Regions from separate parts of the Streptomyces sp. Z423-1 genome, predicted to be linked through region 2. Evidence: riboswitches for the same ligand, from Rfam matches in the RefSeq annotation. Region 2 holds a riboswitch; the other holds the start of a gene.

Region 1 (7,692 bases), 3.0 Mb from region 2:
CGCCCCCGGTGCGGGCGGCGGTCTTCGACTGGTTCGACTTCGCCGGAGTCGAGGTGCGGTACGACCCGTCGGCGGTGCCGTCGCCCGGCGCAGAGGTCCCCGGTTGCGGTCGCTCGGTGTCGCTCGCCCAGGCGGAGGACCGTGCCGGGTTCGAGCCGCTGGTGCCGGAGGAGCTCGGCATGCCGGACACGGTCTCGGTGACGGGTGAACCGGCGGGACGATTCGTGGTGAGCCTGTGCTGGCGCGAGGACGGGCGCACGATACGGCTGGACCAGCGGCGCGCGAGCCTGGACATCAGCTTCGCCAAGACAGTGCGCGAACCGCCGGAATGGATATCGCTGGGCCCCGACGCCTCGACCGGCGCCGCGCACGATCCGGTCCTGTGGTTCCCCCGCCCGCACCTGCTGACCGTCTGGCTGGTGGACGCGAGCGGCGAGCGCTACACGCGCGAGGAGCGGACGGCCGGTCCGACGTTGCTGTGGTGGACCCGCGACGCGGAGGACAAAGCCGTGACGCTGCGGCTGGAAGGGGTGGCATCGAAGGAGCGGGCCGTGCAGATCGCGCGATCCATGGAGAGGCCGTCCGAGGTGTCCTCGCATTAGTTCCTCTCATTAGTTCTCTCATTAGTTCTCGCACTAGCTCTCGCACTAGTTCTGAAACGGCCGGTCCGGAAAATGTGGGTTCCGGATGGGAACCCAGGCGGTTCGGGCGGTGTACCAGAAGTGACATGCGGCTCGGAGACGGGCCGCACGGGGATCGCTCGACTGGGGGTTCGGATGAGTGGACATGGGGTCGGCCGCTCGGGAGATCGCTCGCGTGGACGCGGGCGCGGCGGGGGCGGCTGGAGGGGCCGTTGTCGTGAACTCGCGGGACTGACAGGGGCATTGGCGGCGGCGCTCGCCCTCCTGCTATGGGGCGCGGCGGCGCCCGCGTCAGCCGGAGGGCCGACCAGCGTGCTCCTGGTTTCACCGGAGAGCACGGAGACGGCCGCGCTGTACTACTCCGACAAGGAGTACGGCGAGCTCGAGCGGCTGCTCGGCGCACCGGGCCGGAGCACACGGGACAAGCCGCCCGAGGCGGGCCTGACGGCAGCCCGCCAGATCAACGTCACGTGGATGGTCCATGACGTGACGCCCTGGCGCCTCGACCGGGTCTACCCGGCCGACGACGGGCGGGATGTCTGGATACACACGGCGGCGAACCTGGACAGCACGACGAACGGCACCTGGCACCGCGCCGATCATCCGGCCCAGTTGCGCGCCCTGCTCAAGAAGCTGGGTCTGATGGGCAAGGCTTCGGCCGACGGAAACTCAGCGATCTTCCCACCGGCGTGGGAGGTATACGGGCCGGACGAGGGCGCGAAGGGCTCGTCCGGCACGGCGGCCGACGCCACGGGCACGGCGGCCGAGGCGTCCCGGGCCCAGTCGTCAGGGTCGGGCGACGGGACGGACTGGTGGTGGGCGCTTCCGGGCCTGGCGGCCGGGGCCGTGCTCGCGCTGGTTCTGCGCCCCTTCACCGCGCGACTGCCGTGGGGCCGCCTGCGGGGTGAGCCGGGGCCGAGGCAGGAACTGCGGGACGTATGAAGGTCGGCGAAACGGACGGGGAGGTCGCCGGACGCCGGCCCGGCCCGGTGATGGGTGATGCCGGGTGGGCGGTGGTGGGGCCGGCCGTCGGGCTCGCGGCCGGTGTCGGCGGCACCGTGCTGATACGCCGCGCGGCGGCCCGGCAGGGAGCCGGACCGCCGCGGGAGGAGCCACGCCAGGAGGTGATCGACCTGGATCTGCGCGGCCCGTGTGGCTTCGTCGTGGGCGTCAGCCCAGGTCGATCTCCGGGTACAGCGGGAAGCCGGTGACGAGGTCGGTGGCACGGCGGGAGATCTCGTCGGCGATCTTCGGGTCGAGGACGTGCTGCGCCTTGGACGGGGTGCCCTTGCTGGTGGTGCCGGGCTCGGTGGTGGTGAGGACGCGGTCGATGAGGGCGGCGACCTCGTCCATCTCGGCGGTGCCCAGGCCGCGGGTGGTCAGCGCGGGGGTGCCGATGCGGATGCCCGAGGTGTACCAGGCGCCGTTGGGGTCGGCCGGGATGGCGTTGCGGTTGGTGACGATGCCGGAGTCGAGGAGTGCGGCCTCGGCCTGGCGGCCGGTGAGGCCGTAGGAGGTGGCGACGTCGATCAGGTTGAGGTGGTTGTCGGTGCCGCCGGTCACCAGGGCAGCGCCGCGGCGCATCAGGCCCTCGGCGAGGGCGCGGGAGTTGTCGACGATGCGCTGGGCGTAGTCCTGGAAGGCGGGCTGACGGGCCTCGGCGAGGGCGACGGCCTTGGCGGCCATGACGTGCGGGAGCGGGCCGCCGAGGACCATCGGGCAGCCGCGGTCGACCTGGTCCTTGAGGGAGTCGTCGCACAGGACCATGCCGCCGCGCGGGCCGCGCAGCGACTTGTGGGTGGTGGTGGTGACGATCTGGGCGTGCGGGACCGGGTCGAAGTCGCCGGTGAGGACCTTGCCGGCGACGAGGCCGGCGAAGTGGGCCATGTCGACCATGAGCGTGGCGCCGACCTCGTCGGCGATCTCGCGCATGATCCGGAAGTTCACGAGACGGGGGTAGGCGGAGTAGCCGGCGACGATGATCAGCGGCTTGAACTCGCGGGCCGAGGTGCGCAGCGCCTCGTAGTCGATCAGGCCCGTGGCGGGGTCGGTGCCGTAGGAGCGCTGGTCGAACATCTTGCCGGAGATGTTCGGACGGAAACCGTGGGTGAGGTGGCCGCCGGCGTCCAGGGACATGCCGAGCATGCGCTGGTTGCCGAAGGCCCGGCGCAGCTCGGCCCAGTCGGCCTCGGAGAGGTCGTTGACCTGGCGGACGCCGGTCTTCTCCAGGAACGGGGCCTCGACGCGGTCGGCGAGGACGGCCCAGAAGGCGACGAGGTTGGCGTCGATGCCGGAGTGCGGCTGGACGTAGGCGTGGCGGGCGCCGAAGAGCTCGCGGGCGTGCTCGGCTGCAAGGGACTCGACGGTGTCGACGTTGCGGCAGCCGGCGTAGAAGCGGCGGCCGACGGTGCCCTCGGCGTACTTGTCGCTGAACCAGTTGCCCATCGCCAGGAGGGTGGCGGGGGAGGCGTAGTTCTCGGAGGCGATCAGCTTGAGCATCTCGCGCTGGTCGGCGACCTCCTGGCCGATGGCGTCGGCCACGCGCGGCTCGACGGCGCGGATCACGTCGAGGGCGGAGCGGAAGGCGGTGGATTCGGTGGAGAGGGGCTGCTCTGACATCTCGGCCTCCGGGCGGCGTGGCTTTCAGCGGTCACGGTTCACGGTTCGGCCCAGGCGCACGGCACTCGCTCACTACAGGCCGCTCCCCGATGGTCGGTCCCATCCCAGCGCGCCAGTCACGGCCCGGCGATCAGCCTACCGGGCGCGCCGGACGGTCCGGTTCCCCAGTCCACCATGCGAGCGACGATAAGAAAGGGGTCCAGCCTCATGTTCGGGAGTTGCCGTGACCGCTACGGAAAGCCTCATCGCCGAAGCCGAAGCGCACAGCGCGCACAACTATCACCCGCTGCCGGTGGTCGTCGCCTCGGCCGACGGGGCGTGGATGACGGATGTGGAGGGCCGACGCTATTTGGATCTGCTGGCCGGTTACTCGGCGCTCAACTTCGGGCACGGCAACCGGCGGTTGATCGAGGCGGCGAAGGCGCAGCTGGAGCGGGTGACGCTGACGTCGCGTGCCTTCCATCACGACCGGTTCGCGGCGTTCTGCACGCAGCTGGCGGAGCTGTGCGGGATGGAGATGGTGCTGCCGGCGAACACGGGCGCGGAGGCGGTGGAGGCCGCGGTGAAGACGGCCCGCAAGTGGGGGTACCGGGTCAAAGGCGTGCCCGCGGAGATGGCGAAGATCGTGGTGGCGTCGGGCAACTTCCACGGCCGTACGACGACGATCATCAGCTTCTCCACCGACCCGGAGGCGCGGGCGGACTTCGGCCCGTACACACCGGGCTTCGAGATCGTGCCGTACGGGGATCTGACGGCGATGCGGGCGGCGATGACCGAGAACACGGTCGCCGTGCTGCTGGAGCCGATCCAGGGCGAGTCGGGAGTGATCGTGCCGCCGGCCGGCTACCTGCCGGCGGTGCGGGAGCTGACCCGGGAGCGGAACGTGCTGTTCGTCGCGGACGAGATCCAGTCGGGGCTGGGGCGGACGGGGCGGACGTTCGCGTGCGAGCACGAGGGCGTGGTGCCGGACATGTATGTGCTGGGCAAGGCGCTGGGCGGGGGGATCGTGCCGGTGTCGGCGGTGGTGTCGTCGGCGGAGGTGCTCGGGGTGTTCCGGCCCGGGGAGCACGGGTCGACGTTCGGCGGGAATCCGCTGGCCTGCGCGGTGGCGCTGGAGGTGATCGCGATGCTGCGGTCGGGTGAGTACCAGGCGCGGGCGGCGGAGCTGGGTGAGCATCTGCACCGGGAGCTGGTGGCGCTGACCGGCACGGGGCGGGTGACGCAGGTGCGCGGGCGCGGGCTGTGGGCGGGGGTGGACATCCATCCGAGGTTCGGCACCGGGCGGGAGGTGTCCGAGAAGCTGATGGACCGGAGGGTGCTGGTGAAGGACACGCACGGTTCGACGATCCGGATCGCACCGCCGCTGGTCATCGGGAAGGAGGACCTGGACTGGGGGCTGGCCCAACTGCGCGGGGTGCTCGGTGTGCAGGGCTCTGTCCAGGACAGGTCCTAGAGGATCACGTGCGGCAGGAAGCGGGCGTACTCGTCCGTGATCAGGCCGGAGGACTCGCGGATGCCGAGGCCGGCCGACTCGTTCTCGACGACCCAGGCGCCGAGGACGACACGGTTGCCGTCGAAGGACGGCAGCGGCGCCAACTCCTGGTAGCAGCAGGGCTCGTCGCGTACGACGGGGGCGGCGTCCGGCTCGTGGACGGTCACGCCGGCGCCCTCACGGCCCAGGAGGGGCTTGGCGACGTACCCCTTCGTGGTCGCCAGGTCGCGTGGTCCGTCGAGGTGGGCGGGGAGCAGGTTGGGGTGGCCGGGGTAGAGCTCCCAGAGGATGGCCAGCAGGGCTTTGTTGCTGAGCAGCATCTTCCAGGCCGGTTCGATCCACAGGGTGGTGCCGGTGCCGCCGCCGTTGTCGAGGGTGTCGAGGACGTGGCCGGCGAAGCGGTCGGTGGTGAGCCATTCCCAGGGGTAGAGCTTGAAGCAGCTGCGGATGAAGCGGAGGTGGTTGTCGACGAAGCGGCCGGAGAGGGGGTCCCAGCCGATCTCCTCCATGGAGATCCAGTCGGTGTCGAGGCCGGCCTGGTCCGCGGTCTCCTTGAGGTAGGCGACGGTCATCAGGTCCTCGCCGAGTTCGTCGGCGCTGGAGTGCGCGAAGTACAGGGGGCTGCCCGGTGGGAGGAGGGTGGCCTGGTTCTTCCAGGCGGCGATCAGGCGTTCGTGGAGGGAGTTCCACTGGTCGGCGCCCGGGAAGCGTTCCTCCATCCAGAACCACTGGGGGGAGGCGGCTTCGACCAGGGAGGTGGGGGTGTCGGCGTTGTACTCCAGCAGCTTGGCGGGGCCGGTGCCGTCGTAGCGGAGGTCGAAGCGGCCGTAGACGGAGGGGAGTTCGGCGCGGCGGTGCCAGGCCTCGGCGACCGCGTGGGCGACGCGGGGGTCGGTGATGCCGAGGTCGGCGAAGCGGTCGGTGGCGACGATGTGCTCGGCGGCCACGAGGCACATGCGGTGCAGTTCCTCGACGACCTCCTCCAGGGCCTCGACCTCGGGGAGCGAGAAGACGTAGTAGGCGCTCTCGTCCCAGTAGGGACGCAGGGAGTTGTCGGGGTAGCGGGTGAGGGGGTAGATCAGGCCCTGCTCCTCGACGGTCTGCTGCCAGCCGGGGCGTGGCTCGATGGTGCGGCGTTCCACGAAAAGGGTCCTCCGGTCGACGGGGTAGGCGACGGGCTTCAGCCGCCGCCGCTGCCACCGCTGCCGTCGCCCGAGCAGCCGAAGCCGCCGCGGTCGACGGCCTCGCTGCGGCTGAAGGTGCCGTACTGGGCGTAGCCGCCGCTGACCTCGGTGGGTTCGTAGTACCAGGCGGCGTCGACGCGCTGGCCGGTGCTCTTGCGGCCCTTGCCGTAGGAGGTGCCGGAGGAGGAGGACTTGCAGTTCTTGTCGGCGACGATCTTGTAGCCGTTGAGGTAGTCGTAGCTGTCGCGGTCCACGCAGCGGCGGTCCGGCTCGGAGCCGCAGGAGGTGAGGGCCGCGGCGATGACGCCCATGCCGCCGAGTACGACGGTGCTGGAGCGCAGCCGTCGTCGGGTTTCCGCCATGTTCTTTCTCCCCGTTGGTCTGTTCGACCCGTGATCATATGCGACTGGCCTGAATGTACGCGATCACGTATGGGCGGGGAAGGTCTCAGGGCAGCGCTCTGCACAGGGCGTCCAGGGTGCCCGTCCAGGCGTGGTCGGGTGGGGTGCCGTAGCCGACGACCAGGGCGTCGGGGGGCTGGGCCTCGGCTGCGGGGTGGCGATAGCGGGAGAGGCCGTGGACGGCGACACCCTGCCAGTTGGCCGCGCGGACGACCGGTTGTTCGGTGCCGGGCGGGAGTTGGAGGACGGCGTGCAGACCGGCCGCGATGCCGGTGGCGCGGACGTCGGGCGCGTGCTCGGCGAGGGCGGCGACCAGGTCGTCGCGGCGGCGCCGGTAGCGCAGGCGGGCGGCGCGGACATGGCGGTCGTAGGCGCCGGAGGTGAGGAACTCGGCGAGGGTCAGCTGTTCGAGGACGCCGGTGGCCGAGCTGGCCGCGTGCCGCATGACGTCCGGTCCCAGCGAGGGCGGCAGGACCATCCAGGCCAGCCGCAGGCCGGGGGCGAGGGACTTGCTGGCGGTGCCGAGATAGACGACGTGGTCGGGGTCGAGGTTCTGGAGGGCGCCGACGGGCTGGCGGTCGTAGCGGAACTCGCCGTCGTAGTCGTCCTCCAGGATCAGTCCGCCCGTGCGCCGGGCCCAGTCCACGACGGCGGCGCGACGCGCGGGGTGCAGGGCGACACCCATCGGGAACTGGTGCGCGGGCGTCAGCAGCACGGCCCGCGCGGCGGCGAGGTCGTCGCTGAGGCTGCCCTCGGCTGCTCGCTCCCGGGGGGAGTCGAGGGCCCCCGGCAAGGTGCCGTGTGCGTCGAAGGGGAGCGGAACGGTGCGCAGGCCGGTGCGTTCGACGAGGTTCCAGTGCACGTCCAGGCCGTAGGACTCCACGGCGAGGGTGCGCAGGCCGCGGGTGTGGAGGACCTCGGCGAGGAGTTTCAGGCCGTGGGCGAAGCCGGGACAGACGAGGACGCGGTCGGGGTCGGCGCGTACGCCGCGGGCGCGGGAGAGGTAGTCGGCGAGGGCGGTGCGCAGTTCGATGCGGCCGCGGGGGTCGCCGTAGCCGAGGGCGTCGTTCGGGGCCGCGGTGAGGGCGCGGCGGGTGGCCTTGAGCCACTCGGCGCGGGGGAAGGAGGCGAGGTCGGGGGTGCCGGGGACCAGGTTGTGGGCGGCGCGGCCGGGTTCGCGGTGGTGCGGGGACCGCCGGTCGGGCGGTGGCGGGACGGGGCGGTCGGCGACCCGGGTGCCGGAGCCCTGGCGGGCGGTGAGCCAGCCCTCGGCGACGAGGTCGGCGTAGGACTCGGCGACGGTGTTGCGGGCGATGCCGAGGTCGGCGGCGAGGGAGCGGGACGAGGGCAGCCGG
Region 2 (7,692 bases):
ACACCCACGGCCTTCAGGACGCCTTCCTCACCACCGCCGAGAAGACCATGGCGTACGTCAGACAGCACCTGTCCGCCGAGGACTTCGCCGGCGTCGTCGGCTTCGACCCCTACAACGAGCCGCACGCGGGCGTGTACGACTCCGGGCAGACCAGCCGCACCTGGGAGCGGGACGTGCTGTGGCCGTTCTACGAGCGGTTCCGCGCCCGGATGGACGCGGCGGGCTGGCAGTCCAAGCCCGCCTTCGTCGAACCGAACCTCTTCTGGAACGCCAACCTCGGCTTCCAGAAGGAGGAGGGCGGCCTGCTCGACGCGGGCACGCTCGGCCCGCGCTATGTCTTCAACACCCACTTCTACGATCAGAAGGCCATCTCCGGCATCTTCATGTGGGGCAAGGCGCAGGACGGCCAGTACGCCGGTGACTTCGGGACCGTCCGGGACCGGGCGGCGGCGACGGGGACGCCCGCGATCGTCAGCGAGTTCGGCCATCCGCTGGCCGGTAACGTCGCCGACAAGGCGCCGACCGTCCTCAAGGCGATGTACCAGGCCCTCGACTCCCGCTTGCCCGGCGCGAGGTGGTGGTCGGACCCGATTGCTTCCGGACCGGTGCTGTCCGGCACACAGTGGCAGTGGGACATCTACAACGGCCGCCACCACGAGCTGATGAACGGCAACCCCGACAAGGTGCTCACCGAGGGCGACGCCTGGAACGACGAGGACCTGTCCGCCGTTCGCCTCGACGACTCCGGTGCGGTGACCCTGCGCCAGGACGCCCGGTTGCTGGACCGCGTCTACCCGAGCGCCACCTCCGGTACGACGGTCGCCTTCACCTACGAGGACCGCTCCCGGGACGGCTCGACCACCCTGACCTGGAACCCGGTGCCGAACTCGCTGCCGAACGTGGGACGACTGGTGGGGTCGGGCCAGTACGCGTTGCTGCTGTGGCGGTCGAACGGCGGCTCGGCGCCGACCGAACTCCACCTTCCGGCGTCCTTCCCGACCTCGGCGACGACGGTGGTGTCGGACCTCGGCACGGCATACGCCCCACCGGCGTACACCGGCACGGCCCCGATCGGCGTGGCCGCCGAGGCGGGCGGCGCGGGCAGCCGCCGCCTGCTGCTCACCGCGCCGGACTCGGGGGTCCTGCACTACGCGCTGGTGACCAACGGGGCGACGGCTCCCTCCGCCGAGCTGCTGAGCGCGGCCCGCGCCGAACTCACGGCGTGGGCCGCGCAGGCCGTCAACTAGCCGACGGACCCGTCCAGTCGGCGGGCACCCGGGCCAGCCGTACGCGCTGGGGGTGGTCGCCGACCGGGACCGAGACGAGCTTCCTGCCGGTGGCGAAGTCGATCGCGGTGACCTGGTCGGCTCCGCTCTCGGAGACCACACAGGCCTTGCCGTCCCCGCTGACGGTCGACCAGTAGGGCTTGGAAGCGGGGACGAGCGGGCCCTCCTGGAGGGTGGCGCGGTCGACGACGACCGCGTAGTCGTCCATGGTGCCCGCGACGCACAGCTTGGTGCCGTCGGGCTTCATGGTGATGCCGTGGTGGCGGGAGTCATTGACCCAGGTGGTGCGGTCCTCGCTGGTGTCCGGGTTCTTCGGCAGGGTCTTGGTACGGGTGATCCTGTCGGTGGCGACGTCGTACTCGAAGAAGCCGTTGAAGAACGACACCTGGAAGTACAGCTTGCTCTCGTCGGGGCTGAAGGCGGCGGGGCGGACCGCGTCCGAGTGGTCGTCGAGCCCGATCGCGTCCAGCCGCTCGCGCATGTCGATCACCTTGACCTGCTGGAACGTCGTCGCGTCGACGACGGTGATGCGTCGGTCGCCCTTCGTCCAGTCCAGCCAGGGCGCGTCGAGGGCGGTGTTGACGTCGCCGATGGACATGTTCCAGATGTACTTGCCGTCCTTGCTGAAGACGTTCTCGTGCGGCTTGTCGCCGGTGGCGAACCGGCCGACCTGCTCACCCGTGACGATGTCCAGCACATGCACGGTGTTCGAGGTCGAGGCGGAGACGGCGACCCGGGTGCCGTCGGGGGAGACCGCCATGTGGTCGGAGCGGTAACCCGATACCGGGAAGCGCCAGTTGATGTCACCGGTGGCCAGGTCGATGGAGACGACGTCGGCGAAGCTCGGCCGGGAGACCACCATCGCCGTGCCGTCCGGGGTGGCGTACATGTCGTCGACGAACTGGTCGTGGCCCTCGCCGACGCTGTTGCGGATCGCCATGAAGTAGATCCACTTGATCGGATCGGCGTTGATCTCCGCCATCCGCTCGTCCTTGTCCGGGATGACGTTGATGCGGCCGATCTTGGCGAAGTCGCCGGTGGACTTGATGACGTCGGCGGTGCCGTCCCAGTTGTTGCCGACGAACAGCACCTCGCGCAGGGCAGCGGAGCCGGGGGTGTCGGCGACGGCGGTGGTCGCGGGGACGGCGAGGGTCAGGGTGAGGGCGGCGGCGATGGAGCAGAGGTGCCTGGGGCTGATGGCAGGCATGACGGCTCTTTCCTCTGGAATCTGAATACTCCGGAATCTGAATACGAGATCGTTCAGAGTTTGACTTACTGGAAAGTAAGGAGCCGGTGCCCTTCTCCACAAGACTGCGTACACGACAAAATTGGCCAACGGTTCGGAACGGGAGGGATGTTGGCGGGCAGGCTCAGGGCGCCGACAGGGCGTTACGGCGGCAAGTCGGCGGAGGAACGGCAGGCCGAGCGGCACGGGCGGTTCCTGGACGCGGCGCTCCAGCTCTTCGGCGACAGTCCGGGCTACCGGTCCACGACCGTCGCCGCGCTCAGCGAGGCCGCGGGACTGTCCACCCGGCAGTTCTACGAGGAGTTCCGCACCTTGGAGGATGTGCTGGCCGCCCTCCATCTCCAGGTCAACGCCTGGGCCGAGGAAGCCGTACTGACGGCGGCGGCCGCCACACAGGGCTCACCGATCGCCGAGCGGGCCACCGCGATCTTCCATGCGTACGCCGGGAACGTCACCGCCGACCCCCGCCGCATCCGCATCACCTTCGTCGAGATCGTCGGCGTCAGCCCGCGCATGGAGGAGCAGCGGCTCACGCGCCGCGCCCGCTGGGTCGACCTGATCTGCACGGAGGCACAGGCTGCCGCCGAGCGGGGAGAGGCGGCCCGCCGTGACTACCGCCTCGCCGCGACGGCCTTCATCGGCAGCGTCAACGGCCTGATCCACGACTGGAGCGCGGGGTGGGTGCCGGCGACGCTGGACGAGGTGGTGGACGAGCTGGTGCGGCAACTGCTGGGGATTCTGCGGCCTACGGGATGGCGGCCGGGGGAGAGGTGAACTCCCTTGGCCGAGCGCCGAGTTCAGGCCACCCCCAGCTGCCGTTCCGCCGCGTCGACCGTCTGTTCCAGCAGCGTGGCGATCGTCATCGGGCCGACCCCGCCCGGCACCGGGGTGATCAGCGCGGCCCGTTCCACGGCCGAGTCGAAGTCGACGTCACCGATGTTCCCGGCGTTGTAACCGGCGTCGATCACGACGGCGCCGGGCTTGATGTCCTGGCCCCGGATCAGGCGGGGACGGCCGACGGCGGCGACCACGATGTCCGCCTCCCGGACGGCCGAGGACAGGTCCTGGGTGCGGGAGTGGCAGTACGTCACCGTGGCGTCCCGGGCGAGCAGCAGCATGCCGGCGGGCTTGCCGAGGATCGCGCTGCGGCCGACCACCACGGCCCGCTTGCCGGCCGGGTCGACGTCGTACGCGTCGAGCAGCCGCATGATCCCGCCGGGCGTGCACGAGACGAACCCCGGCAGCCCGAAGCTCATCGTCGCGAAGGACGCGAAGGTGACGCCGTCGACGTCCTTCTCCGGCGCGATCGCCTCGAACGCGGCCCGCTCGTCGATGTGCTCGCCGACCGGGTGCTGGAGCAGGATGCCGTGCACCTCGGGGTCGGCGGAGAGGGCCCTGAGCGTGCCGGTGAGGTCCTCGGTGGTCGTGGCGGCGGGCAGCGCCACATGCCGGGAGGTGATACCGGCCTTGCGGCAGCGGTTCTGCTTCATACGGACGTAGGTGACGGACGCGGGGTCCTCGCCCACCAGCACCGTCGCCAGACACGGGGTGGTGCCGGTGCGGTCGGTGAGAGCGGCGGCGCGCTGCGCGGTGTCCTCGACGACGCGCCGGGCGAGCGCGGTGCCTTCCATGAGCCGGGCCTGAGACATGATCCACTCCTGGGTCGATCTACTGGATCGCCCAGGCGCGCGGCATCGACTCTGCGTGGACCGCTCCCCGGTGGTACTCCACCTCAGCGCCAGTCACGGCCCCGGACCACCGTAACCGAGGCCGTGCCGCACCTGCTCTCCTGCTTCCGCGTTACTGCTCGTCCCACGCCTGGATCAGGGTCTGCTCGGTGATCTTGCCGTCGCGCAGCCTGATCATCGACTCGGCGAAGACGCGGACCCCGTCCGAGTACTCGCAGGACTCGCTGTAGGCCGCCCGGTCGCCCTGGACGACGCAGTCCTCCAGCTTGTGCGTCATGTCGCGGCTGTAGACGTCGTCGAGCATGGCGCTGATCTCGTCACGGCCGTGCAGCACCCGGGGGTGGCTGGGCTGTGTGTTGTGGTCCACGACGCGCAGTTGGGCGTCGTCGGCGTAGAGCGACAGAAGGGTGTTCGGATTGCCTTCGATGCCCCGGCGCAACGTCTCGGCGTCGAAGGCGGGACTTGCCGCAGTACCCATCGTGACCTCCTTCGAGGGCCGCGGCCCACGGGGACGCGGGCCGGGGATGGCCTCTCCTACGAGATTCCTCCGCCCGGTCGGCCTCGGCAAGCGCAGGTGGCCGCGCCTGACGGGTCAGCCCGCCGTGGCGAGGAACTGCGTGGCCGCCAGCTCCGCGTACAGCGGGTCTGCGGTCACGAGTTCGCGGTGCGTGCCCACCGCACGGACCTTGCCCGAGTCCATCACCACGATCCGGTCGGCCATCGTCACCGTGGACAGCCGGTGCGCGACGACCAGCACGGTGGTCGTGCGGGCCACGTCGGCGACGGTGTCGCGCAGCGCCGCCTCGTTGACCGCGTCCAGCTGCGAGGTGGCCTCGTCGAGGAGCAGGAGTCTCGGGCGGCGCAGCAGCGCGCGGGCTATCGCCACCCGCTGACGCTCGCCGCCCGACAGCTTGGTGCCGCGATGCCCGACGAGCGTGTCGAGCCCGCTCGGCAGCCGCCCGACCAGCCCGTCCAGCCGGGTCGTCTTCAGTACCCGCGTGAGGGCGTCGTCGTCCGCCTCCGGATTGCCCAGCAGCAGGTTGTCGCGCAGCGATCCGGACAGCACCGGCGCGTCCTGCTCGACGTAGCCGATCGCCGAGCGCAGCTGCGGCAACTCCCACTCCATGAGGTCCCGCCCGTCCAACGTGATCACGCCCGACTCGGGGTCGTAGAACCGCTCGATGAGCGAGAAGACGGTCGTCTTGCCCGCGCCGGACGGGCCGACGAACGCCGTCATGCCCTGCGCCGGCACCTCGAAGCTCACGCCGTGGTGGACGTAGGGCAGGTCGTCGTCGTAGCGGAAGCGGACGTCCTCGAAGGTGAGCGCCGCCGGGCGCGCTTCGGCCAACGGCAACGGGGCGGCGGACGCCGGGGGTTCGGCGGGCAGCCGCAGCGCCTCCTGGATCCGGGCCAGGGCCGCGGCACCCGTCTGGTACTGGGTGATCGCGCCGACGACCTGCTGGATCGGCGCCATCAGGTAGAAGACGTACAGCAGGAAGGCGACCAGCGTGCCGACGTCGACGGCGCCGGTCGCGACCCGCGCGCCGCCGACCGCGAGCACCGTGATGAAGGCGATCTGCATCGCCAGCCCGGCCGTGTTGCCCGCGGCCGCCGACCACTTGGCGGCGCGCACGCTCTGCCGCCACGACTCCTGAGCCGCGGAGTGCAGGGTCTGCTCCTCGCGGTGCTCGGCGCCGGACGCCTTCACCGTGCGCAGCGCGCCCAGCACCCGCTCCAGCGAGGCACCCATCACCCCGACCGCGTCCTGCGCCCGCCGGCTGGCCTTGTTGATGCGCGGCACGATGACGCCGAGGACCGTGCCCGCGCCGAGGACCACGGCGAGGGTGACGCCGAGCAGCACCGGGTCGACCAGGCCCATCATCACCACGGTCGCGACCAGCGTGAGCCCGCCGGTGCCGAGGCCGACCAGGGAGTCGGTGGTGACCTCGCGCAACAGCGTGGTGTCCGAGGTGATCCGGGCCATCAGGTCGCCCGGCTCGCTGCGGTCCACCGCGGATATGCGCAGCCGGAGCAGATACGACGACAGGGTGCGCCGCGCGCCGAGCACCACCGACTCCGCGGTGCGCCGCAGCACGTACGCGCCCAGCGCGCCGACCGCGGCGTTGGCCACGACCAGGCCCGACATGGCGATCAACGCGCCGGTGATGGCCCGGTCGTGGGACAGGTCGTCGATCAACTCCCGTGCCACCAGCGGCAGCAGCAGCCCGGTGGCCCCGGTGACCAGCGAGAGCACAGCGCCCACGAGCAGGGCCCACCGGTGGGGTCGTACATAACCCAGGAGCATGCGCCACGGGGGCGGGGCGGTCTCCGTCTGTGCGATGCTCACGCTGCTCCTTCGCTCTTTCACGAGTCCGGCGGGATGTTCAGAGACTCGGGATGTTCAGAGACTACGGGGCAGCACTGACAGTCGACCTCCGGGTTTCGCCGTCGGCCGCTACCGTGCCCTGAGCGCCGTCAGGGTGGCGTCGAGGTCGGCCGGGCGCGGCCGGTTGTGCGGCAGCCTGCCGAGCAGGGCGGCCAGGCCGCACGTGTTGGTCAGGGCGGAGAAGACCAGCCCGCCCGCGATGCCCGCGGCGAGCAACTGCCAGGCGGGATGCAGCAGTCCGAGCGCGAGCCCGGTGAGGACGAGGGCGCCCGCGGTGAACCGGACCTGGCGTTCCATGGACCAGGTGGTGCGCGGGGTGTGGTGGGGGCGGCCCAGTTCGTGACCGCGCCGCGCCCACTCCTGCGTACCGCCCGCCAGCGTCATGGCCGTTACGCCCTCCTCGGCGAGGGCCGCGCAGGCCTGCTCCGAACGGCGGCCGGAGGCACAGACCATGAGCAGTTCGCCGCGCGTCTCACGCAGCGCGGGGAGGGCGCGGGGGAGCTGGTCCAGGGGGACGTTCAGGGCCCCGGGGAGGTGGCCGCCGGCGTACTCGGCCGGGGCGCGGACGTCCACGACGGTGAGGTGGGGGAGTCGGGTCCGGGCCTCTTCCGTGGTGAGGGCGACGGGAGCGGTCATGATGGTGCGTTCCTTCCGTGGAGGGAGGGGTAAAATACCCCTACCGGTATATGGGCCGGTGGGCAGAGGAGTGGGTGGCTGTGGAGTTGAGGTTCGAAGGTGATGAGCTCAAGTCGGTGCTGAACCGGCTGCGCCGGGCGCAGGGGCAGATCTCCGGAGTGATCAAGATGATCGAGGAGGGACGCGACTGCGAGGACGTCGTCACCCAGCTCGCCGCGGCTTCCCGCGCCCTGGACCGCGCCGGGTTCGCGATCATCGCGACGGGGCTCCAGCAGTGTCTCACCGACGCGCAGGACGAGGAGACCACGGACGCGATGAAGGCCCGCCTGGAGAAGCTCTTCCTGTCGCTTGCCTGAGCGTCCGCACAGGTCGTCCGTCCGATCCTGCTCACAGCACGGCGTCCGCCAGCATGAACGCGGCCACCGCCAGCAGCGCCCAGGCGAAGACCCG

Evidence for each region. Region 2 has a riboswitch for ZMP and ZTP ahead of HJD23_RS02185 (bifunctional 5,10-methylenetetrahydrofolate dehydrogenase/5,10-methenyltetrahydrofolate cyclohydrolase). Riboswitches for the same ligand answer to the same signal wherever they lie in the genome.
Region 1: it holds a riboswitch for ZMP and ZTP, as region 2 does, so the genes downstream of both, HJD23_RS15390 (glycine hydroxymethyltransferase) here and HJD23_RS02185 (bifunctional 5,10-methylenetetrahydrofolate dehydrogenase/5,10-methenyltetrahydrofolate cyclohydrolase) in region 2, are expected to answer to the same signal.

Annotation. Positions count from the first base shown of each region.
Region 1 covers NZ_CP053109.1:3,431,451-3,439,142, forward strand. The annotation lists gene HJD23_RS15380 (hypothetical protein) at 1-602, shown strand, start outside; gene HJD23_RS15385 (hypothetical protein) at 954-1,583, shown strand; gene HJD23_RS15390 (glycine hydroxymethyltransferase) at 1,812-3,260, opposite strand; ZMP/ZTP riboswitch at 3,302-3,390, opposite strand; gene rocD (ornithine--oxo-acid transaminase) at 3,484-4,713, shown strand; gene HJD23_RS15400 (glutathionylspermidine synthase family protein) at 4,710-5,894, opposite strand; gene HJD23_RS15405 (hypothetical protein) at 5,933-6,298, opposite strand; gene HJD23_RS15410 (PLP-dependent aminotransferase family protein) at 6,384-7,692, opposite strand, start outside.
Region 2 covers NZ_CP053109.1:460,970-468,661, reverse strand. The annotation lists gene HJD23_RS02200 (cellulase family glycosylhydrolase) at 1-1,247, shown strand, start outside; gene HJD23_RS02195 (YncE family protein) at 1,240-2,493, opposite strand; gene HJD23_RS02190 (TetR/AcrR family transcriptional regulator) at 2,644-3,306, shown strand; gene HJD23_RS02185 (bifunctional 5,10-methylenetetrahydrofolate dehydrogenase/5,10-methenyltetrahydrofolate cyclohydrolase) at 3,330-4,181, opposite strand; ZMP/ZTP riboswitch at 4,204-4,288, opposite strand; gene HJD23_RS02180 (nuclear transport factor 2 family protein) at 4,333-4,698, opposite strand; gene HJD23_RS02175 (ABC transporter ATP-binding protein) at 4,813-6,567, opposite strand; gene HJD23_RS02170 (rhodanese-like domain-containing protein) at 6,676-7,242, opposite strand; gene HJD23_RS02165 (metal-sensitive transcriptional regulator) at 7,323-7,598, shown strand; gene HJD23_RS02160 (sulfite exporter TauE/SafE family protein) at 7,630-7,692, opposite strand, start outside.